2 regions of the Streptomyces sp. NBC_01006 genome follow, and region 1 is predicted to be linked to the other one. Evidence: riboswitches for the same ligand, from Rfam matches in the RefSeq annotation. Region 1 holds a riboswitch; the other holds the start of a gene.
What was found. A riboswitch is a leader RNA that binds a small molecule or an ion and turns the genes downstream of it on or off. The one in region 1 is predicted to bind ZMP and ZTP.
Positions count from the first base shown of each region.

Region 1 (11,957 bases):
TGAAGCGCTCGGCCAGGTCGCGGGTCAGCTCGATGTGCTGGCGCTGGTCCTCGCCGACGGGCACGGCGTTGGCCTGGTAGAGCAGGATGTCGGCGACCTGGAGGATCGGGTACGTGAACAGGCCGACGGTGGCGTTGTTGACGCCGCCCTTGGCGGACTTGTCCTTGAACTGCGTCATCCGGCTGGCCTCGCCGAAGCCGGTGATGCAGTTCATGACCCAGCCGAGCTGCGCGTGCTCGGGCACGTGGCTCTGGATGAAGAGCGTGCAGCGGTCCGGGTCGAGACCGGCGGCGAGCAGCTGCGCCGCGGAGAGGCGGGTATTGGCGCGCAGATCCTTCGGATCCTGCGGCATGGTGATCGCGTGCAGGTCGACGACCATGTAGAACGCGTCGTGCGTCTCCTGCAGGGCGACGTACTGGCGGATGGCTCCGAGGTAGTTCCCGAGGTGGAACGAGCCGGAGGTGGGCTGGATGCCGGAGAGCGCGCGAGGACGATCAGAAGCCATGGCTTCATTCTCTCAGGTACGGCGGCCACGGTGGTCCCCACCTGTCCGAAACCCCCGGGGCGGAGCCCCGGGGGTTTGACGGGTCGGGGGACGGGTCAGGACAGCGGGAGGCCCGGGGCCGGGTGGGCCGACATCAGGTCCGCCACCTCGGTGCGGATGGCGGCCAGGGCCGGTTCGTCCTGCTTCGCGGCGGCGTCCACGGCCCGGGAGATCCACTCCGCCACCAGCGGCATGTGGTCCGTCCCCAGGCCCCGCGAGGTCAGCGAAGGGGTGCCGATGCGGATGCCCGACGGGTCGAAGGGCTTGCGGGGATCGAACGGGACCGTGTTGTAGTTCACCACGATGCCGGCGCGGTCCAGCGCCTTGGCCGCCACCTTGCCCGGCACCCCGCGCGAGGTCAGGTCCATCAGGATCAGATGGTTGTCCGTACCGCCCGACACCAGGTCGAAGCCGCGGGCCAGCAGGGCCGCCGCCAGCGCCTTCGCGTTGGCGACCACCGCGTGCGCGTACGACACGAACGACGGCTGCGCCGCCTCGTGCAGGGCCACCGCGATGCCCGCCGTCGTCTGGTTGTGCGGGCCGCCCTGGAGGCCCGGGAAGACCGCCTTGTCGATGGCCTTCGCGTGCTCCTCGCGGCACATCAGCATCGCGCCCCGCGGTCCGCGCAGCGTCTTGTGCGTGGTCGTGGAGACCACGTCCACGTGCCCGACCGGCGACGGGTGCGCCCCGCCCGCGATCAGGCCCGCGATGTGCGCCACGTCGGCGACGAGGACCGAGCCCGCCTCCTGGGCGATCGAGGCGAACGCCTCGAAGTCGATGGTGCGCGGGAGCGCAGTACCGCCACAGAAAATGATCTTCGGGCGCTCCGCCAGCGCGAGCTCGCGCACGGCGTCGTAGTCGATCAGGCCCGTCTCCGCGGACACCCCGTACTGGACGCCCCGGAACCAGGATCCCGTCGCCGAGACCCCCCAGCCGTGCGTCAGGTGCCCGCCCATCGGCAGGGCCATGCCCATGACCGTGTCGCCCGGCTTCGCGAAGGCCAGGTACACCGCGAGGTTCGCCGGAGAGCCGGAGTACGGCTGGACGTTGGCGTGGTCCACGCCGAACAGGCCCTTCGCCCGCTCGACGGCCAGCGCCTCGACGCGGTCGATGTTCTGCTGGCCCTCGTAGTAGCGACGGCCCGGATAGCCCTCGCTGTACTTGTTCTGCAGCACCGTGCCGGAGGCTTCGAGCACGGCGGCGGACACGTAGTTCTCGCTCGGGATCAGGCGCAGGGTCTCCGCCTGCAGGGTCTCCTCGGCGGCGACGAAGGACGCCAGCTCGGGGTCGACGGCGGTCAGGGCGGGGTGGCGGCTCGCGCTCATGGCGGCTCCTCCGGGGTCGATGTCAGATCTCGTCCCCGCGAGGCCCAGGCGAGCGGCCCTGTATGCGGTCGTGCGCGCACGACTCCCCCGGAGTTGGTTCTCCGTACGCCAGTCGCCGTGCGTACCGCTCACCTTAGCGGGCGGTCCACAAGAAAGGTTTCCCCGTCCGGTATACGAGCGACGTATAGCCGTATACAAGGTGACGTGACGCAGGTGACGACACCCCCGTCACCTCCATCACCCGCATCACCTCCATCACGCCCGCCCCCGACGATCGGAGACCCCGTGTCGACAACTGCTGAAGCCCTGCGCTCCGCCGAGGCGCACAGCGCGCACAACTACCACCCGCTGCCCGTCGTCGTGGCGACCGCGGAAGGCGCGTGGATGACCGACGTGGAGGGCCGCCGGTTCCTGGACATGCTCGCGGGCTACTCGGCGCTCAACTTCGGCCACGGCAACCGCCGTCTGCTCGATGCGGCCAAGGCGCAGCTGGAGCGGGTCACCCTCACCTCGCGGGCCTTCCACCACGACCGGTTCGCCGATTTCTGCAGCGAGCTCGCCGCGCTGTGCGGCAAGGAGATGGTGCTGCCGATGAACACGGGCGCGGAGGCCGTGGAGACGGCGGTGAAGACGGCCCGCAAGTGGGGTTACGAGGTCAAGGGCGTCCCGGACGGGCAGGCCAAGATCGTGGTCGCGGCCAACAACTTCCACGGCCGTACGACGACCATCGTGAGCTTCTCGACGGACCACGAGGCGCGCGACCACTACGGGCCCTACACCCCCGGGTTCGAGATCGTTCCGTACGGGGACCTCACCGCGCTGGCGGCGGCCGTCACGGCCAACACCGTGGCCGTGCTGCTGGAGCCGATCCAGGGCGAGGCCGGGGTGCTGGTGCCGCCCGCCGGCTACCTCCAGGGCGTACGGGAGCTCACGCGCGAGCGGAACGTCCTGTTCATGGCGGACGAGATCCAGTCGGGGCTGGGCCGGACCGGCAAGACCTTCGCGTGCGAGCACGAGGACGTCGTACCGGACGTGTACATCCTCGGCAAGGCGCTGGGCGGCGGCGTGGTCCCGGTCTCGGCCGTGGTCGCCGACCGGGACGTGCTCGGGGTGTTCCGGCCCGGCGAGCACGGCTCCACCTTCGGCGGCAACCCGCTGGCCTGCGCGGTCGCCCTGGAGGTGATCGCGATGCTGCGCTCCGGCGAGCACCAGCAGCACGCCGCCGAGCTCGGCGACCACCTGCACCGGGAGCTGAACCTGCTGGTCGGCGGGGGTGCGGTGACCGCCGTACGCGGGCGCGGGCTGTGGGCGGGCGTCGACATCGACCCGGCGCACGGCACGGGCCGGGAGATCTCGGAGCGGCTGATGGAGCGGGGCGTCCTGGTCAAGGACACCCACGGGGCGACGATCCGCATCGCGCCCCCGCTGGTGATCAGCAAGGAGGACCTGGACTGGGGCCTGGACCAGCTGCGGGAGGTGCTGGCCGCGGGCTGACGGCATCCCGCCGGGGGCGCGGCCGCGCCCCCGGCGGTGCGGTCACAGGATGACGTGGGGCAGGAAGCGGGCGTACTCGTCCGTGACCGGGCCCGCCGATTCGCGGATGCCCAGACCCGCCGCCTCCTCCTCGACGACCCAGGCGCCGAGCACCACGCGGTTGCCGTCGAAGTCGGGGAGCGGGGCCAGGCCCTGGAAGACGTACGTCTCCCCCTCGGCCGGCGTGAACGGCTCTTCGCCGCCGGCCGGGTGCAGGGTGACCCCGGCGCCCTCGCGGCCCAGCAGCGGCTTCGCGGCGTACCCGGTGGTCTCCGCGAGCTCGCGCGGGCCGTCGAGGTAGGCGGGCAGCAGGTTCGGGTGCTCCGGGAAGAGCTCCCACAGGATCGCCAGCAGCGCCTTGTTGGACAGCAGCATCTTCCACAGCGGCTCGATCCAGGTGGTGGTCCCGGAGCCGCCACCGTGGTCGTACGTGCCCAGGACCTGCGGGCCGAAGGCGTCGGTGGCCAGCCACTCCCACGGGTAGAGCTTGAAGCAGCCGCGGATGAAGCCGAGCTTCTGGTCGACGAACCGGCCCGACAGGCTGTCCCAGCCGATCTGTTCGACGGACAGCGCCTCCGTCTCCAGGCCCGCCTGCTCGGCGGTCTCCTGGAGGTAGGCGACCGTCATCAGGTCCTCGCCGAGCTCGTCGGTCTCGGAGTGCGCGAAGTGCAGCGGGCCGGCCGGCAGCAGTTCCGCCTGGCGGCGCCAGGCCTCGACGAGCCGCTCGTGGAGGGAGTTCCACTGGTCGGCGCCGGGGAAGCGCTCCTCCATCCAGAACCACTGCGGACTGGCCGCCTCCACGAGGGAGGTCGGGGTGTCGGCGTTGTACTCCAGCATCTTGGCCGGGTTGCCGGAGCCGTCGTAGCGCAGGTCGAACCGGCCGTAGAGGGAGGGCTGTTCGGCGCGCCGGCGCCAGGACTCGGCGATGAGCCGCGCGAGGCGCGCATCGGTGATGCCGAGGTCGGCGAAGCGGTCGTGCTCGACGATGTGCGCGGCCGCGGCCAGGCACATGGCATGCAGCTCCTCGACGACGTTCTCCAGCGCCTCCACCTCGGGCAGCGAGAAGGAGTAGTACGCGCTCTCGTCCCAGTAGGGGCGCAGGGAGTCGTCGGGGTAGCGGGTGAGGGGATAGATCAGCCCCTGCTCCTCGACGGTCTTCTGCCAGTCGGGGCGCGGCTCGATGGTGTGGCGCTGCACGCTGGATCAGCCGCCCGAGGAGCTCTTGTGGCTGCCGCCGATGCCGCCGCGGGTGACGGCGGACTTGTCGAAGCTGCCGCCGCCGACGCGGTTGTTGGACGCGACGGAGCCGCCGTAGTAGTACGCGCCGCGGCCGCCGCTCTTGCATTCCTTGGTGTTCAGCTTCTCCAGGGTGACGCGGTCCGCGCAGCGCCTGTCGGGCTCGCTGCTGCTGCCGCAGGCCACGAGGGCGGCGGCGAGCAGGCCCATGCCGCCGAGGGCGACGCCGCCGGAGCGCATGCGGCGTCGGGTGGTGCCGGTGGGGTTGCTGCTGCTCGTACTGCTGTCGTCCATGGCGGACAGACTAGAACGGGGCATCGGACCGATGGAATCCGGCCGTCGAAACCCCCTCATGACCTCCATGATCTAGAGTCATTTCGTGCTCCTTGGGATGGTTTGCGCGCTCGGTGCGGCGGTCTGTTTCGGTACGGCGTCGGTGCTGCAGGCGATGGCCGCGCGGGCGGCGGAGCCGGGGACCGGATCCGGGGTGGACGCGGCGCTGCTGCTGAGGGCGGCCCGGCAGTGGCGGTACGTGGCGGGCCTGGGGCTGGACGCGGCCGGGTTCGTCCTCCAGATCGTGGCGCTGCGGCACATCCCGATCTACACGGTGGGGGCGGCGCTGGCGGCGAGCCTCGCGGTGACGGCGGTGGTCTCCTCGCGGCTGCTGCACGTACGGCTGAGCGGGGCCGAGTGGGGCGCGGTGGGGGTGGTGTGCGCGGGGCTGGCGATGCTGGCGCTGGCGTCGGGCGAGGAGGGCTCGGGGACGGGGTCGTTCGCGCTGAAGCTGGGACTGCTGGGAGTGGCGGGACTGGTGCTGCTGGTGGGGTTCGTGGCCGGGGGGCTCCCGGACCGGTCGCGGGCGCTGGTCCTCGGCCTGGCGGCGGGGACGGGGTTCGGGGTGGTGGAGGTGGCGGTCCGCCTCATCGACGACATCTCGCTCGCGTCGCTGGCGAACCCGGCGCTGTACGCACTGCTGCTGGGCGGGGGCGCGGCGTTCCTGCTGCTCACCTCGGCCCTCCAGCGCGGCTCGGTGACGGTGGCCACGGCCGGCATGGTGCTCGGCGAGACGATCGGCCCGGCGGTGGTGGGCGTGGTCTGGCTCGGCGACAGCACCCGCGAGGGCCTGGCCTGGCTCGCGGTCCTCGGCTTCGCGGTGGCGGTGGTCGGAGCCCTGGCGCTGGCCCGCTTCGGCGAGCCCCCGAACGCCGAGCCGGCGCCGGCCTAGGGGGTGGCCGCTACGGCAGAGCGGCGAGCAGGGCCGTCAGCGTCGCCGACCAGGCGCTCGTCGGCGGGGTGCCGTAGCCGACCACCAGCGCTTCCCGCCGAGGGAGTTCCGCGTCCGGGTGGGCGAAGAAGGACAGGGGTACCACCGCCAGGTCCTGCCAGGCCGCGGCCCGCAGGGCCGCGGCCTCGGTCCCCGCCGGGAGGTCCAGCACCGCGTGCAGGCCCGCCGCGATGCCCGACACCGCCACCCGGCCGGAAACCGCCGCGACCAGCTCGTCCCGGCGCCTCCGGTAGCGCAGCCGCATGCCGCGTACGTGCCGGTCGTACGCCCCGGACCGGATGAACTCCGCCAGCGTCAGCTGGTCCACCGCGCTCGACGTCCAGTCGGTCCGGCCCTTCGCCGCGACGACCTCGTCCAGCAGCCCCGGCGGCACCACCATCCACCCCATCCGCAGCCCCGGCGCGAGCGACTTGCTCGCCGTACCGAGGTACACGACCCGGTCCGGATCCAGTCCCTGGAGCGCGCCCACCGACTGGCCGTCGTAACGGAACTCCCCGTCGTAGTCGTCCTCCACGATCAGCCCGCCCGTACTCCGGGCCCAGTCGACCGCCGCCGCCCGGCGGGCCGGGGTCAGCGCCGCCCCGGTGGGGAACTGGTGCGCGGGGGTCAGCAGCACCGCCCCGGTGCCCGCGCCCACCGCCCCGGACAGGTCCTGCGTCCGGGCGCCCGCGTCGTCCACCGCGAGCGGCCGGGTCCGCAGCCCCGCCCGCGTCAGCGTGTCCCGGTGCATGTAGAGGCCGTACCCCTCCACCGCCACGTCCCGGACCCGGCGCGCCCGCAACACCCCGGCCAGCAGCATCAGCGCGTGCGCGAACCCCGCGCACAGCACGATCCGCTCCGGGTCCGCGTACACCCCGCGCGCCCGGGCCAGGTACCCGGCGAGCGCCTCCCGGAGCTCCACCCGGCCGCGCGCGTCGACCTGGTACCCGAAGGCCTCGTTCGGCGCGTCCGTCAGCGCCCGCCGGGCCGCCGTCAGCCAGGCGGCGCGCGGGAAGGCGCCCAGGTCCGGGGTACCGGGCACCAGGCTGTACGAGTGCCGCTTGGGCGCGGGGTGGCGGACCCGGGCGGACCCCGCGGGCCGCAGCGGCCGGGCCCGTTCCGCGACCCGGGTGCCCGAGCCCTGGCGGGCCGTCAGCCAGCCCTCGGCGACGAGCTCGGCGTACGCCTCCGCGACCGTGTTCCGCGCGATCCCGAGGTCGGCGGCGAAGGTGCGCGAGGACGGCAGCCGGGTCCCGGGCGCCAGCCGCCCGCTGCGCGCGGCCTCGCGCAGCGCCTCGACGAGCCCGGCGCGCAGGCCGCGCCCGGCGGAGAGGTCCAGATGCAGGTCAGCGCCGAAATCGGAACCGGCACCGCCGCCCGCGCCCTCCGCCCCGGCATCGAAAGTGGCCCATGAATCCGTCATGGATATGGACCATACGGGCGGGCCGCCTGCTTCTTAAAGTGGACACATGACCACCACGTACGAAGACACCACCGCACACGCACCCGAGCACACCCCCCGCATGGGCTGGGCCAAGCACGCACCCGAGGTTTACAAGGCGATCGTGAGCCTGGAGATGGCCGCGAGGAAGGGCCTGGACCCGGCCCTGATCGAACTGGTCAAGATCCGCGCCTCGCAGCTGAACCACTGCGCGTTCTGCCTGGACATGCACACCAAGGACGCCATCGCCGCGGGCGAGAGCGTCGAGCGGATCATCCAGCTCACCGCCCTGGAGGAGTCGCGCCACTTCTACACCGAGAAGGAAGTGGCCGCGATCGAGCTGACCGAGGCCGTGACCGTCCTGACCGACGGTTTCGTTCCCGACGAGGTGTACGAGAAGGCCGCGAAGCACTTCGACGAGAAGGAGCTCTCGCACCTGATCGCCGTGATCGCGACGATCAACGTCTGGAACCGCTTCGCGGTCACCACGCGCATGGTCCCGGGCCACTACACGCCGGGCATGTTCAAGTAGCAGGCGGACGGACGCACGGGCGGACCGACGACCGCCCTCAGTCCGCCCGGAACGAGCCCAGGGCCGCCGCCATGCGCGTGCGGACGACCTTGGGCTCGGTGGCCGGGCCGAAGCCCATCAGCACCCAGCGGCTGCCGCCGGACGCGACGGCGAGCCGCCCGATGGCGTGCACGGTCCCGTTCGTGCCCCCGTCGGGGACCTCGTAGACGATCTCGCAGCCGGTGGTGTCCACCGGTTCGAGCGAGATCCGCCGGTACCCCTCCCGGGAGCTCAGCTCCTTGGTGCCCTCGACCAGGACCTCGCACGGGTTGTCGGGGCCTCCGGTGACCCGGAAGACCTGGAGCAGGCTGTCGCTGCCCTGCTCGGGGCGGAACACCGTGCCGGCCGCGCTCCCGCTCTCCGACGTGCTGAGCTGCCAGTCGTCCGGGACCGCGACCTGGAAACCCGACCCGGCGCTGCGCAGCACCTTGTAGCCGTCGGGCGGGCCCGCGGGGGCCGCCATCAGGTACGAGGCGGCCAGCGCGGCCCCGCCGGCGGCGACCGCCACGCCGATCGCGATCCCCAGCCGGAGCCGCCACCGGCGCCCCGTGCGCCGCGCGGGCGGGGCGTCGGCCGGGGCGTTCTGCGGGGTGTCGGCCGGGGCGTCCGCGTCCTGCGGGTCCGGTGGCTCCGTGCCCGGCGGGTAGGCGGGCTTCGGCGGGAGCTTCGGCCCCTCGGGCCCCGGCTCCGGATCCTCCCCGCGCTCCCACTGCTGCGACTGCGGGTTCCAGCGGGCGGGGCCGCTCCCCGGGGCCACGGATCACCCCCCGAACGAGGTCAGCAGGGCGGCCAGCGCGGTGGCCGCGCTCACCGAGTCCACCAGCGGAGCCCACCGTTCCAGCGCCCCGCGCAGCCGGGCGGGCAGGCCCGGCCTGACCTCCTCGCCGCCCGTCGCCGACTCCAACTCCTCTGCGGCCTCGTCCAGTTCGGCGTCGAGGGCGGCCCTCCCGTCGCTCCGGGGCAGCCGTACGAGGGCCGCGCGGAGGTCTCGTACGGCCTCCAGCAGCTCCTGCGCGGTCGGCCCGGCCGCACCGGCTTCGGTCCCCGTACCGCCGTGGTTGACCGTGCTGTTGCTGACGTCCGTGCCGCCGATGCTGAAGGCACTGCCCCGTACGTCGCCGATCCGCACCGAGGGCAGTCCGGCGCCTTCGCCTCCGCCTCCGCTATTGGCCACTTCTGCTCTCCTTGCCCGTGCGCACGCGCCCGTCCTTCCGGTCCGACTTGTCCGTGCCCTGGTTCACCGTGCTGTTGTGGCTCACTCCGTTGATGCCGAAGGCGCTGTTGCTCACCGACTGGATGAACACCCCGCCTTCCGCGACGTTGACCGCGCGCTCCGCGAACTCCTCGGTGTGCCAGCCGGCGTCGTGCAGCGCCTGCGTCACCCCGCCGACGATGCGCTCCTGGATGGTCTTCACGTACCGGTCCAGGTCCATCAGCTGGAACAGCGACAGCTCCCGCTGCGAGGCGAGTTCGCGTACGGACGCGGCCGGCCCCGCGGCGTACGCGACGCCGTGCCCGGCGGTCGCCAGCCGCCACGGGACCCGGCAGGCCCCGCCGAGGGTGGCGAGGGCCACGCCCAGCGAGCCGGGGGCGTTGCTGACGGCCAGCAGCACCTTGGCGAGGGGGGTGTTGCGGCGGTGGCGGCGGGCGATGTCGTCGGCGCGCTGGAAATCGGGGCGCACCGGCAGCAGCACGTGCGGGGCGACCTCCAGCATCAGCATGCCGCCCTGCGTGTGGACCCGGATGAAGACGGTGATGACGAGGTTCTCGTCCCAGCCGCCGATCCGGACGCGCAGGAAGTGCCGGCGCCGCTCGCCGCCTTCCTCGACCGCCGCGGCGCGGTGTTCGGCGAACGCCTCCTCGGACACGTCGACCGCGTCCACGTCGGGCAGTCCGGCGGCCGGCAGGAACACGCACTCGTCGATGACCAGCTCGCGCAGCCGGTCCAGCACGCTCGCCCCCGCCCCGTCGGGGCCGCCCGGCGAGGGGACCCGCAGGGCCTCCAGCTTGGGCCGGATCCGCTCGATGATCCCCGCGTTGTCGAGGCGGCGGGCTCCCGCTCCGGCGCGCGGGCGCAGTTCCACCGTCAGCTGCCACGGCAGACGGGCCTGGCCGGCCCCGCAGAAGGGGTTGTCGATGTCGTACAGGACCACCTGCGCGTGCTGCATGCGCAGGATCCGGTCCTGGGCCCGGTGGAAGCGCGGGCCCCCGACCGGATCGGCCTCCCAGTCCGCGTAGTGCGCGCGGCTGAGGGAGGAGTTGATGGTCTGCGCGAAGTGCCCGCGCTGGAAGTAGACGAGCACCGTGACCAGCACCGCGATCAGGACGACCGTCCAGGCGTAGGCCTCCCCGTAGTACTGGCCGATCCTGGGCACCTCCATGAAGATGCCGAGCGGGTCGGCCTGGAGGACGTGCCCGAGGTACTCGCCGAGGTAGCTCAGGTCCGGGCTCCCTCCGCCGCCCGCGTCGTCCGTGAAGAACCCGCGGAGCACGCCCCACAGGATCCGGCCGAGGAGGAAGGCGGCGCAGCCGCGCAGGATCCATTCGAAGCCCCGGGCGCCGCGGCCGGTCCGCTCGCGGCGCTTCTTGATCCGGCCGGCCCCGCTCAGCAGCAGCGCGGGGACGAGCAGGAAGAGGAAGAACGCGCGGGTGAGGAGGAGACCGAGGCCCCACACCGCGACGATGGCCGCCGACCAGGCCACTTCGGTGCGCAGGGCGCGCAGGGCGTGGGCGAGGACGCGGGCGGCGTCGAACCCGTAGGAGGGCGCCGGGAACCGTTCCTCGTGGACGTACAGCTCCTCGATCACCCGGTCGCGGTAGGCGGGGTCGAGATAGGCGCCGGCGCACAGCAGACGTCCCGCCTCTGTCGCCACCGGGTCCACGGGGGCCCTGCCGTCGGGTGTGCCACTCACGTGTTCTCCTCGCTCGGGAGGAGGGCAACCGTACGGCGCGCGGGGTACGCGGGACAGGGCACTTCACGCCAAAAAGCCCCGGCGCGCACGCCGGGGCCTTTCAGGTGGTGCGGGGTCGGATCCACCGGGTCGACGGGGCGGCCGGGTCGTCGGCCGGGGCCCGTCGGGCCGGTCGGATCAGGCCGCTCAGATCAGGCCGAGCTCGCGGACCGCGTCGCGCTCCTCGACGAGCTCCGCCACGGACGCGTCGATGCGCGCACGGGAGAACTCGTTGATGTCCAGGCCCTGGACGATCTCGTACTTGCCGTCCTTGGTGGTGACGGGGAAGGAGGAGATGATGCCCTCCGGGACGCCGTAGGAGCCGTCCGACGGGATGCCCATCGAGGTCCAGTCGCCCGCGGCGGTGCCGTTGACCCACGTGTGGACGTGGTCGATGGCGGCGTTCGCGGCGGAGGCGGCCGAGGACGCGCCACGGGCCTCGATGATCGCGGCGCCGCGCTTGGCGACGGTCGGGATGAAGGTGTCGGCGAGCCACAGCTCGTCGCTGACGAGCTCGGCGGCGTTCTTGCCGGCGATCTCCGCGTGGAAGATGTCCGGGTACTGGGTCGCCGAGTGGTTGCCCCAGATGGTGAGGCGCTTGATGTCGGAGACGGCGGCACCGGTCTTGGCGGCCAGCTGCGAGATCGCGCGGTTGTGGTCGAGGCGGGTCATCGCGGTGAAGCGCTCGGCCGGTACGTCCGGGGCGGCGGCCTGCGCGATGAGCGCGTTGGTGTTGGCCGGGTTGCCGACGACGAGGACCTTGATGTCGTCCGCGGCGTGGTCGTTGATGGCCTTGCCCTGCGGCTTGAAGATGCCGCCGTTGGCGGAGAGCAGGTCGCCGCGCTCCATGCCCTTGGTGCGCGGGCGGGCGCCCACGAGCAGGGCGACGTTCGCACCCTCGAAGCCCGCGTTCGGGTCGTCGAAGATGTCGATGCCCTTGAGCAGCGGGAAGGCGCAGTCGTCGAGCTCCATGGCGGTGCCTTCGGCGGCCTTCATGCCCTGGGGGATCTCCAGGAGGCGGAGCTTGACCGGCACGTCCGCGCCGAGCAGGTGGCCGGACGCGATGCGGAAGAGCAGCGCGTAGCCGATCTG
Region 1 is NZ_CP108700.1:5,055,993-5,067,949, reverse strand. It holds gene trpS (tryptophan--tRNA ligase) at 1-505, opposite strand, end outside; gene glyA (serine hydroxymethyltransferase) at 601-1,869, opposite strand; ZMP/ZTP riboswitch at 1,905-1,995, opposite strand; gene rocD (ornithine--oxo-acid transaminase) at 2,155-3,363, shown strand; gene OG509_RS23265 (glutathionylspermidine synthase family protein) at 3,406-4,599, opposite strand; gene OG509_RS23260 (hypothetical protein) at 4,606-4,932, opposite strand; gene OG509_RS23255 (hypothetical protein) at 5,030-5,863, shown strand; gene OG509_RS23250 (PLP-dependent aminotransferase family protein) at 5,874-7,325, opposite strand; gene OG509_RS23245 (carboxymuconolactone decarboxylase family protein) at 7,372-7,875, shown strand; gene OG509_RS23240 (hypothetical protein) at 7,913-8,671, opposite strand; gene OG509_RS23235 (hypothetical protein) at 8,675-9,088, opposite strand; gene OG509_RS23230 (hypothetical protein) at 9,078-10,826, opposite strand; gene OG509_RS23225 (malate dehydrogenase) at 11,013-11,957, opposite strand, start outside.

Region 2 (11,280 bases), 1.6 Mb from region 1:
ACCTGCTTGGTCATGGGCAACATCATCGGCGGCGGGATCTTCCTGTTGCCCGCCTCGGTGGCGCCCTTCGGCACGATCAGCCTGGTCGCCTTCGGCGTGCTCACCGCCGGCGCGATCGCCCTCGCCCTGGTCTTCGGCAGGCTCTCGCAGCGGCTCCCGCAGACGGGTGGCCCGTACGTCTACGCCCGCGCCGCGTTCGGCGACTTCGCCGGGTTCCTCGCGGCCTGGAGCTACTGGATCACCGCCTGGGTCTCGAACGCGGCCCTCGCGGTCGCGGCCGTCGGCTACCTGACCGTGCTCTTCCCGGCCATCGGCGAGCACAAGGCGGCGATGTGCCTGGCCGCCCTCACCGTGCAGTGGCTCCCGGCGCTCGCCAACCTGGCCGGCACCCGGTACGTCGGCGCCGTCCAACTGGTCGCCACCGTGCTGAAGTTCGCCCCGCTGCTGCTGGTCGCCGTCGGCGGGCTGTTCTTCTTCGACCCGGCGAACCTCGGCCCCTTCCAGGCCACCGACCAGAGCCCCGTCGGCGCGGTCTCCGCCGCCGCGGCGATCCTCCTCTTCAGCTACCTCGGCGTGGAGTCCGCCGCCGTCAGCGCCGGCGAGGTCCGCGACCCCGCCCGCAACGTCGGCCGGGCCACGATCCTGGGCACCGCCGGCGCGGCCGCCGTCTACCTGCTCAGCACCCTCTCCGTCTTCGGACTGGTCCCCCACGACAAGCTGGTCGCCTCCCAGGCCCCGTTCACCGACGCCGTCAACGCCATGTTCTCGGTGGACGGAGGGGCCTCCGTGGACGGAGGGGCCGGCGGCACCTGGGGCGGCACCCTCGTCGCCTGCGCGGCCGTGATCTCGATGCTCGGCGCCCTCAACGGCTGGACCCTGCTCAGCGCGCAGACCCCGTACGCCGCCGCCCGCGACGGGCTCTTCCCGAAGGTCTTCGAGAAGAAGAAGCGGGGCGTACCGGTGGTCGGCGTGATCGTCACCGTCGTCCTGGCCTCCGGCCTGACGATCTACAACTACACGGCGGGCTCGGACGGGGTCTTCGAGATCCTCGTCCTGGTCACCACGTTCACGGCGACCGTCCCGTACCTGCTCTCCACCGCCGCGCAGATCTACTTCCTGCTCTCCGGGCAGTCCGAGCGCGTCCACCGCGGCCGCCTGGTCCGCGACGGGATCCTCGCCGGCCTGGCCTTCGGCTTCTCGATGTGGCTGGTCGCCGGCTCCGGCTACGCGGCCGTCTACCAGGGCGTCCTGTTCCTCTTCGCCGGTGTCCTCGTCTACGCCGCGATGTCCGCCCGCAAGCACCGGGCCACCGCCTGACCTGCGCGGTAGTTTGGAATGAGAGGACAAGCAGGGGGCACTAAGGGGTCGCCATGTCCGCGATCAGAGAAAGCATCGAGATTTCCCGCAGTCCCGAAGACGTCTTCGACTACGTGACGGACCCCACGCACCTGCCGGAGTGGCAGGACAGCGCCGTCTCCGCCCGCCCGCTCGACGGCGGACCCCTCCACGTCGGCTCGAAGGTCGTGATCACGCGGCGCATGGGCAGGCGGGAGTTCCCCATGGCCATGGAGGTCACGGAGCTCGACAAGCCGCGCAGCTGGCACATCCAAGGAGTCGGCGGACCCGTGCGCGGCGACGTGCGCGGCACCATCGAGTCCCTCGACGGCGGAAAGCGCTCGCGCGTGACCCTCGACCTCGACTTCGAGGGCCACGGCATCGGCCGGGTGATCGCCCCGCTCCTCGTCAAGCCGTACGCCCGCAAGGAGATGCCGCGCAACGAGGAGAAGCTGAAGAACCTCCTGGAGAACTGAGAGAACCGGCACCCCCGCCGACGGCGGAAAAACCGGGTGCTTCGGGGTACGCGGTGCGCCCACACTGGGCGCGCCACGTACCCCACCCCTGAGGACCGCTTCTCGTGCAGGCCGCCGTCACCGTCACCCCCGCCCAGATCCCCGAACTGCTGCTGGGCCTCGCCACCGTGCGGCCCGTGTTCCTCTGGGGGGCACCCGGAATCGGAAAGTCCTCGCTGGTACGGAAGTTCGCCGACTCCCTCGGCCTGGAGTGCGTGAGCCTGCTCGGCACGCAGCTCGCGCCCGAGGACCTGATCGGCGTACCACAGATCCGCGACGGCCGGTCCGTCTTCTGCCCGCCCGAGGCCATCGCCCGCGACGAGCCGTACTGCCTGTTCCTCGACGAGCTCAACGCCGCGACCCCGGACGTCCAGAAGGCCTTCTACTCCCTCATCCTCGACCGCCGGATCGGCAGTTACGAGCTCCCCGCCGGCTCCATCGTCATCGGCGCAGGCAACCGGGCCACCGACAACGCGCTGGCCCGGCCCATCGCCTCCGCGCTGGTCAACCGGCTCACCCACGTCCACCTCCAGGCGTCCGCGGCCGACTGGCTCGTGTGGGCCGGGGAGAACGGCATCCACCCCTGGATCACCGACCACCTCACCGACCGCCCCGACCACCTGTGGTCGCAGCCGCCCAAGACCGAGGAGCCCTTCTCCACCCCCCGCTCCTGGCACATGCTCTCCGACGCCCTGCACTCCTTCGGGGCCGGCCTCGACGAGCAGACCCTGAAGGTGATCGCGCACGGCACCCTCACCCCCGCGCACGCCGTCGCCTTCTGCGGCTACGCGAAGATCGTCCGCCACACCTTCGGCATCGAGGCGATCATGAAGGGCGACGCGGGGTGGCCGCGCCGCCTGGAGGACCGGGACCTGCTGTACTACCTCGCCGAGGCCTTCCGGGGCCGCCTGCTCAAGGAACTTCCGGCGCAGAAAGAGCACGTCTCGCCCGCCCTGCGGCAGTCCGCCTACCGCTTCAAGGCGCTGCTCGTGCAGCTCGCCGAGATCTCCGTCGAGGTCGCCCAGACCGTCATCGCCGACGACGCCGACGGCCTGCCCGTGCTGCCCGGCTGGTTCCTCGTCGAGGCTGCCCGGGACATGCCGCGCCTCGTCGAGGCCCGCCGGTGAGCGGCGCCCGCGCCCGCAGCAAGGAGGCCCGGCCGGACCCGGCCACCGAGGCCTACGCCGCGGGGCTCCTGCTGGTGAAGCGGAATCCGGCCTTCGCCGCCCTGGAGGTCGAGTTCTGCCGCCGCAAGAACTGTCGGCTGTGCCCGGACGAGGGGCTCGCCGCCGTCGACTCCAACGGCCATGTGCACGCCCACCCCACCCGCCGGGCCGAGCCTGCCGAGTGGGCCTGGGCCCTGGCCCACTGCCTCCTGCACCTGGGCTTCGGCCACGTCCCGGCCGCCGACGACAAACACCGGGCCCAGCCGGACCCGTACGACCTGGCCGCCCGCTGCGTGGTGGTCAACCGCTTCCTGCTGACCTTCCCGGCGGGCCGGACCCCGGACCACCTCCCGGCCGCCTACCCCGGAGGGGACGAGGAGCAGCTCGCCGCCCGCTGGCGGCGCGACGGCATCCCGCCCGGCCTCGACCTCTGCGGGACTGCGGGCCGAGAGCCGGACCAGTGGCTGCTGCACTGGCACAAGTCGAGCTTCCATCGCGTGCCCGACTGGCAGACCGCCTTCGCGCACGCCCTGACCCGCAGCGTCTCCGCCGCCATGGACGTGGCGGGCGGCCGCCGCGACCGGACCACCGGCGAGCGCCTGGCGCAGCGCCCCTGGGACCGGGCGCTGAATTGGTTCGTCTCCTCCTACCCGCTGCTCGGCGGACTCGCGGCCGGCCTGACCGTCGTCGCCGACGCCGAGCTGGCCCGTGCCCAGGACATCGCCATCGCGGCGGTCAGCGCCGCCGCCGGGGAGATCTACATCAACCCGCTGCGCACCTTCGACGACGAGGAGTGGCGGTTCATCCTGGCCCACGAGATGCTGCACGCCGCCCTGCGGCACGGCGAGCGCCGCGGCGCCCGCGACCCCTTCCTGCACAACGTCGCCGCGGACTACGTCGTCAACGGCTGGCTGGTGGAGATGCGGGTCGGCGCCATGCCCGAGGGCCTGCTTTACGACCAGGAGCTCCGGGGGCTCTCGGTCGAGGAGGTCTACGACCGGATCACCACGGACCTGCGCCGGATGCGCCGGCTCGCCACCCCGCGCGGCAAGGGCGCCGGGGACATCCTCGGCGGGCCGCTGCCGCACGGGGAGCCGCGCCCGTACGCCGACCTCGACGACTTCTACCGGCGGGGCCTGGTCCACGGCTTCGACCTGCACGTGTACGGGGAGCGCGGACTGCTGCCGGCCGGGCTGGTCCAGGAGATCCGGGCGCTGGCGCACCCGCCGGTGCCGTGGGACGCCCGGCTGGCCCGCTGGTTCGACGAGTACGTGCCGCGGCCCGAGCCCGTACGTTCCTACGCCCGCCCGGCCCGCCGCCAGGCGTCCACCCCGGACATCCCGCGCGCGGGCCGGTGGTTCCCGCCCGAGGAGGTGGCCCGCTGCACCTTCGGCGTGGTCCTGGACACCTCGGGCTCCATGGACAGCGGCCTGCTCGGCAAGGCGCTGGGCGCCATCGCCTCGTACGCGGAAGCCCGCGACGTACCCGCCGCCCGCGTCGTCTTCTGCGACGCGGCGCCGTACGACGCGGGCTATCTGCCGCCCACGGAGATCGCCGGGCGGGTGAAGGTCCGGGGCCGGGGCGGCACCGAGCTGCAGCCGGGCATCGATCTGCTGCTCCGGGCGGAGGACTTCCCGCCCGGGGCCCCGGTCCTCGTGATCACGGACGGCTGGTGCGACACCCTGCGGATCCGGCGCGAGCACGCCTTCCTGATCCCGCAGGGTGCCTCCCTGCCGTTCACGCCACGAGGGCCGGTCTTCCGACTGACCTGACCGACGGTTTAGTCGAGGTAGTCGCGCAGCACCTGCGAACGCGACGGGTGGCGCAGCTTCGACATGGTCTTGGACTCGATCTGGCGGATGCGCTCACGGGTGACCCCGTACACGCGGCCGATCTCGTCCAGGGTCTTCGGCTGGCCGTCGTTCAGGCCGTAGCGCATCGAGACGACGCCCGCCTCGCGCTCCGAGAGCGTGCCCAGGATCGACTGGAGCTGCTCCTGGAGGAACGTGAACGACACCGCGTCGGCCGGCACGACCGCCTCGGAGTCCTCGATGAGGTCACCGAACTCGCTGTCGCCCTCCTCACCCAGCGGGGTGTGCAGGGAGATCGGCTCGCGGCCGTACTTCTGGACCTCGATGACCTTCTCGGGGGTCATGTCGAGTTCCTTGCCCAGCTCTTCCGGAGTGGGCTCCCGGCCGAGGTCCTGGAGCATCTGGCGCTGGACGCGCGCCAGCTTGTTGATGATCTCGACCATGTGGACGGGGATGCGGATGGTGCGCGACTGGTCGGCCATGGCACGCGTGATCGCCTGCCGGATCCACCAGGTCGCGTACGTGGAGAACTTGAAGCCCTTGGTGTAGTCGAACTTCTCCACGGCGCGGATCAGGCCGACGTTGCCCTCCTGGATCAGGTCCAGGAAGAGCATGCCGCGGCCCGTGTAGCGCTTGGCCAGCGAGACCACGAGGCGGAGGTTGGCCTCCAGCAGGTGGTTCTTGGCGCGGCGCCCGTCCTCGACGAGGATCTCCAGCTCGCGCTTGAACGCGGGCTTGTGGTCCTCCTCCTCTTCGAGCTTGTACTCGGAGAACAGACCCGCCTCGATGCGCTTGGCGAGCTCGACCTCCTGCTCGGCGTTGAGGAGCGGCACCTTGCCGATCAGCTTCAGGTAGTCCTTGACGGGGTCGGCGGTGGCACCGGCCACCATGACCGTCTGCGCCGGGGCGTCGTCCTCGTCGTCGTCGGACAGGACGAAGCCCTGGGTGCCGCCGGCCTTGGGAGCCTCCTCCTCGGCCTCGTCGACGAGGTCCTCGGCTGCCCAGTCCTCGCCCTCGGCGGCCGGGGTCTCGCCCTCGTCGGCGTCCTTGGCGCTGGTCTTCTTGGCCGCGGCGGCGGTCTTCTTCACCGCGGTCTTCTTCGCGGCGGTCTTCTTGACCGTCCGCTTCTTCGGCTCGGCGACGGCGTCGGCCGTCACCTCGTCCTCGGTGGCCGCGGCCGGCGAAGCGGATATCGCCGCCGCGGTGGCGGTGGCCGCGCTGGTGGCCGAGGCCTTGCGCGCGCCGATGGGGCGCGGCGCGGCGGCCGCCTTCTTGGTCACGGTGCGGGCAGGCGCGGCGGCCGCCTTGCGGGGCTTCTTCGCGGCGGCCTTCGTGGCGGGGGCGGCGCTGACGTGCAGCGCGACACCCTCCTCGTCCAGGACCTGGTTCAGGCTGCGCAGGACCCGCTTCCACTGGTCCACCGGGATGCGGCCGGCCTCGAAGGCCTGGCGCACGTCGTCACCGTTGATGTGACCCTGCTCGCGGCCGCGCTCGACGAGCGCGACGAGGGCCTCCGATTCGGCGATCTCCGGAGGGAACGTACGGGACGGGCTGAGCGACACAAGGAGCCTCTCGTTGCGAACAGATAGGGAGTGGGCGGGACATCATCGCGCGGACTCGGGAAACAGACCCGAGGGGGGTCTGTATTCCGGGGCCGCGCGAGGACACCTGTCGGTTCATCGCATGCCCGAGTCGATTCGTTACGCGCTGAATTGAGTGACCTGCGCCACGCTGTGGGCGCGCAACCATTCGGCCGTGGATCCGTCCGCGCCCGATCCGCCCCTCACGTCAGCCCGTTTTGCGGGCCTCGATGAGGAAACGGGCGGTGTGGGCCACGAACGGGCCGTCACGTTCGATCCGTTCGTGGAGCTCGCGCAACCGGTCCCGGTACTGCCCGACCGTGAAGCCGGGCACCATCCAGATCACCTTCCGGAGAAAGTAGATCACGGCTCCGATGTCGTGGAACTCCGTACGCAGTCTCTCGGAGCGGAGATCCACCACTTCGAGGCCGGCCTCGGCGGCGTCGGCGACCGCGTCGTCAGGGTGCCGGGAGCGGCGGATCTCCTCCGGCTGGGGCCCGAGGAAGTACTCGACGAGCTCGAAGACGCTCGCCGGCCCGACCTGCTGCGAGAGGTAGGTACCGCCCGGGCGCAGGACCCGTGCGATCTCCTCCCACCAGATGGTCACCGGATGCCGGCTCGCGACCAGCTCGAAGGCCTCGCCGCCGAACGGTAGCGGCGGCTCGTCGGCGTCCGCGACCACGACCGCGCCCAGCGGGTGCAGGAGGCGGGTGGCCTTGTCGATGTTCGGCGGCCAGGACTCGGTGGCGGCCGTCAGCGGGGGCAGCGGCCCGGCCCCGGCGAGCACCTCACCGCCGCCGGTCTGGATGTCGAGGGCGGAGCCGACCCGGGCGAGGCGTTCGCCGAGCAGCCGCTGGTAGCCCCAGGAGGGGCGCTGCTCGGTGGCCCGGCCGTCGAGCCAGGAGAAGTCCCAGCCGTCGACCGAAACGGACTCGGCTTCCGCGACGAGGTGGTCGAAAGTGCGCGTCATGTCTCGATCGTCCCAGGCGCGGCGCCGGTGATCCACCGGTTTGACCGGATCCCGTACAACGAGGGCCGCCGCGGACCACCGCACACGCGGGCGGGGTCCATTAGAGTGGAGGCGGGCCGTGACTGGCGTTCGGGTGGATCACCACCGGGGAGCGGCCCGGCGTACGTTCGCACGTACGTCTCCTGCCGCGCGCCTGGGCGAACCGCGAACCCGCGAACCGCGATCCGCAGCGACGCTCAGGAGACCCCGTGACGACTGCCCAGACCGACACTGTCACTGCCGCCGGCCGCGCCCGGCTGATGGACGGCACCGCCCTCGCCCGCCGCATCTCGGAGCAGACCGCCGCCCTCGCGGCGAAGATCACCGAGCGCACCGGCACCGCTCCCTGCCTCGCGACCGTACTGGTCGGCGAGGACCCGGCGTCCGTGACGTACGTGAAGATGAAGCAGAACCGTTGCGCCAAGGCCGGGATCACCTCCCGCCACGTGGAGCTGCCGGCCGAGACCACCACCGAGGAGCTCGTCGCCGCCCTCACCGCCCTCTCCGAGGACCCGGAGATCAGCGGCATCCTGCTCCAGCACCCGGTTCCGCACCACATCGACGAGCGCGCCGCCTTCGAGGCCATCGCCCCGGGCAAGGACGTCGACGGCGTCACCATGCACTCCTTCGCCGCCATGGGCTTCGGGCTGCCGGGCTTCGTGTCCTGCACCCCCGGCGGCATCATGCGGCTCCTCGCCGCGTACGACGTGGACCTGACCGGCAAGCACGCCGTGGTCGTCGGGCGCAGCGCGATCCTGGGCAAGCCGGCCGGCATGCTGCTGCTGGAGCAGAACGCCACCGTCACCTACTGCCACTCCCGCACCGTGGACCTGCCCTCGATCGTGCGCCAGGCCGACGTGCTGGTCGCCGCCGTGGGCAAGGCCGAGTTCATCCGCGGCGAGGACATCAAGCCGGGCGCCGTGGTCCTGGACGCCGGCTACAACGAGGGCAACGTCGGCGACGTCCACTTCGAGTCGGCCGCCGCCCGCGCCTCGCTGATCACCCCGGTCCCCGGCGGCGTCGGCCCGATGACCATCGCCGTCCTGCTGGAGCAGACCGTGCAGGCGGCCGCCGCCCAGGCCGGGCTGGAGCTCGCGGACCTCTGACCGCCGCGTTGCACCCCGCGTACGGGAACGCCCCCGTGCGGGAACGCCCCCGTAGGGGAAACGCCCCGGGCCCATCGGCCCGGGGCGTTCCGCGTTCCGGGGTGTCCGGAATCTTGTGGCCGGAGCCTGACGGGCGCCCGGGAGCGGGCGGTATCTTTTGCGCCGGGGCGCGCGATGACACGTGCAACACGTTTCCTGGGGAGACTGCTGATGGACCTGTTCACGCCACTGGAGCTGCCGGGCGGTGCCACCCTGCCGAACCGCCTGGCGAAGGCGGCCATGGAGGAGAGCCTCGCCGGGTCCGGCCAGCTGCCGGACGAGCGCATCGAGCGCCTCTACCGCCGCTGGGCGCGGGGCGGCGCCGGACTCCTGATCACCGGGAACGTGATGGTCGACCGCCGGGCGCTGACCGCGCCGGGCACCATCGTCCTCGACGCCCGCTCCCCCCTCGCCCCCTTCCGCCGCTGGGCCGAGGCCGCGTCCGGCGGCGGCGGCCGGGTCTGGATGCAGATCAACCACCCGGGCCGGCAGGTCGGCTCCGAGATGCCCGGCACGGCCTGGGCGCCCTCCGACATAGGAGTGAGCCTCGGCAAGCACACCAAACGCTTCGCCCGCCCCACCGCGATGACCGAGGCCGACATCGAGGCCACCGTCGCCCGGTTCGCGGTCACGGCCCGGCGGGCCGAGGAGGCCGGCTTCGACGGGGTGCAGATCCACGCCGCCCACGGCTACCTGATCAGCCAGTTCCTCTCCCCGCTGGTCAACCGGCGCACCGACCGGTGGGGCGGCAGCCTGGAGAACCGGGTCCGGCTGCTCACCGAGGTCGTCCGGGCGGTCCGCGCGCAGGTCGGCCCCGGCTTCGCGGTCGGCGTCAAGCTCAACACCGCCGACTTCCAGCGCGGCGGCTTCGACACCGAGGACGCGGCGCAGGTCCTCGCGGCCCTCGGCGGCCTCGGCGTCGACCTGGTCGAACTGTCCGGCGGCAGCGTCGAGAGCCCCGCGACCCTGGGGCGCACCGCCGACCTGCGGACCCTCGGGCGGGAGGCGTACTTCCTCTCCTTCGCCGAGCAGTTCCTGGACGCGGCCCCGATGCCGCTGATGCTGACCGGCGGGATAGGCCGGCAGGAGACCGCGCAGAAGGTCCTGGCGCGCGGGGTGTCCGTCGTCGGGCTGGCCTCGGCGCTGGCGTTCCGCCCCGACCTGCCGGCCCGCTGGCGCGCCGGGGAGGACGTACGGGTGACCGTGGAGCAGCTGCGGTGGAAGGACCGGGACCTGGCCGGCGCCGGGCTGCTGGCCTTCGTGCGGTTCCAGCTGCACCGGCTGGCGCGCGGGCTGGAGCCGCGCCCGGAGGCCTCCCCGCGGGCCACGTTCGCCCTCGACCAGCTCCAGCACTGGCGCCGGGTGCGGGCGTACGGGGCCTGGCTCGCCCGCAATCCCGAGCCCGAGGACGCCCTCGTCGGTTGAGGCCGCGCTGGCGGCCGCGCCGGTGCCCGGCCGCCGGCGCGGCCGGCCGCGCGTTCAGAGCGCCGCCGGGTCCCGCCGTACGGCCGCCACGATGGGGGAGGTGCGGAACTCCCGGGCCAGTGCGGCCAGGGGCCGGGAGTCCAGCCGGTACGGCTCGGGCAGCCCCTGGTCGGCCGCGGCCGCCTCCCGGCGCCGGCAGGCCGCGGCGAGCATGGCCGCGTCGGCCACGACCGAGGCCCGCGACTCGCACATGCCCTGGCCGAGGGCGGCCTCGTACGCGACGCCCCGTACGGCCGGGTCGAACCAGCTGGCCAGGGCCAGGATCCCGTCGTCGATCACCGATTCGCGGTGGATCAGCCGGATCCCGATCGGCGACCACCAGGTCAGCGGCACCGTCGTCACGCTCGACGCGGCGAAGCCGCGCAGCGCCTTCCACAGCGGGTGCAGCCGCCGGTACCTGCTGAAGTCCCGCCAGGCCGCCGAGCCGCCGACCAGCGGGACGATGAACCCCGAGCCCACCATCAGGGCGGCGGCGGAGGCGAACGGCGGGGCCACGTACGTGGACAGGCCGTCCCAGTCGCGGCCCGCCCAGCGGGCGCCCACCGCCGCCCACTTCGTGACCAGGTAGCCCAAGTCCAGCGCCCCGCCGAGCACGATCAGGGCCAGTCCGGTGCGCAGCGGGCGCAGCGAGGGACGGACGCGCAGCAGCCACTTCCAGCACAGCAGGGTCAGCGTCGAACTGCCCACGGTGTGCGCGAGCAGGTAGCAGACGATCATCTCGCGCAGCCAGGGCGTGTTCGCGTAGTACGTGTCCAGGTCGCGCAGGCGCTCCACGGGCGCGTCGCCGATGGTGAACAGGACGACGATGAGCAGCGTGACCGCGCCGAACACGGCCACCGTCAGCCGGGTGGCCCGGCGTACGACGGCGGGCGGGCCGCCGCCCCACTGCAGGACCAGGACGATGCACGACCCCGAGAACGCGGTCAGCACGCTGTACACCAGCGGGGCCGAGAAGTTGACGATGCCGGTGAGCCGGTTGACCGCGGAGATCGTCGGCGGCGCCGCCAGGAACATGACGAGGCAGCCGACGACGAGCAGGGTGCAGACGGCCCGCATGAGCGGCTGGTCCCAGCCCCGGCGCAGGGTCGGCGCCTTGATCAGCAGCGCCAGGATCATCACCGACCCGGGAACGTAGAGGATGAGACCGTCGTTCATCGCGCCTGACCGACGGGACCCACGGGATCGACCGGGCCGGACCCCTGGTCGAGCCCCGAGACGGCCCGCTCCGCCGCGG
Region 2 is NZ_CP108700.1:6,662,238-6,673,517, forward strand. It holds gene OG509_RS30190 (amino acid permease) at 1-1,317, shown strand, start outside; gene OG509_RS30195 (SRPBCC family protein) at 1,371-1,811, shown strand; gene OG509_RS30200 (ATP-binding protein) at 1,916-2,977, shown strand; gene OG509_RS30205 (DUF2201 family putative metallopeptidase) at 2,974-4,788, shown strand; gene OG509_RS30210 (RNA polymerase sigma factor) at 4,797-6,389, opposite strand; gene OG509_RS30215 (methyltransferase domain-containing protein) at 6,616-7,377, opposite strand; ZMP/ZTP riboswitch at 7,486-7,583, shown strand; gene OG509_RS30220 (bifunctional 5,10-methylenetetrahydrofolate dehydrogenase/5,10-methenyltetrahydrofolate cyclohydrolase) at 7,677-8,522, shown strand; gene OG509_RS30225 (NADH:flavin oxidoreductase/NADH oxidase family protein) at 8,733-9,986, shown strand; gene OG509_RS30230 (MAB_1171c family putative transporter) at 10,041-11,201, opposite strand; gene OG509_RS30235 (NAD(P)/FAD-dependent oxidoreductase) at 11,198-11,280, opposite strand, start outside.
Region 2: linked by a shared signal. The riboswitch ahead of OG509_RS30220 (bifunctional 5,10-methylenetetrahydrofolate dehydrogenase/5,10-methenyltetrahydrofolate cyclohydrolase) and the one ahead of glyA (serine hydroxymethyltransferase) in region 1 are both predicted to bind ZMP and ZTP.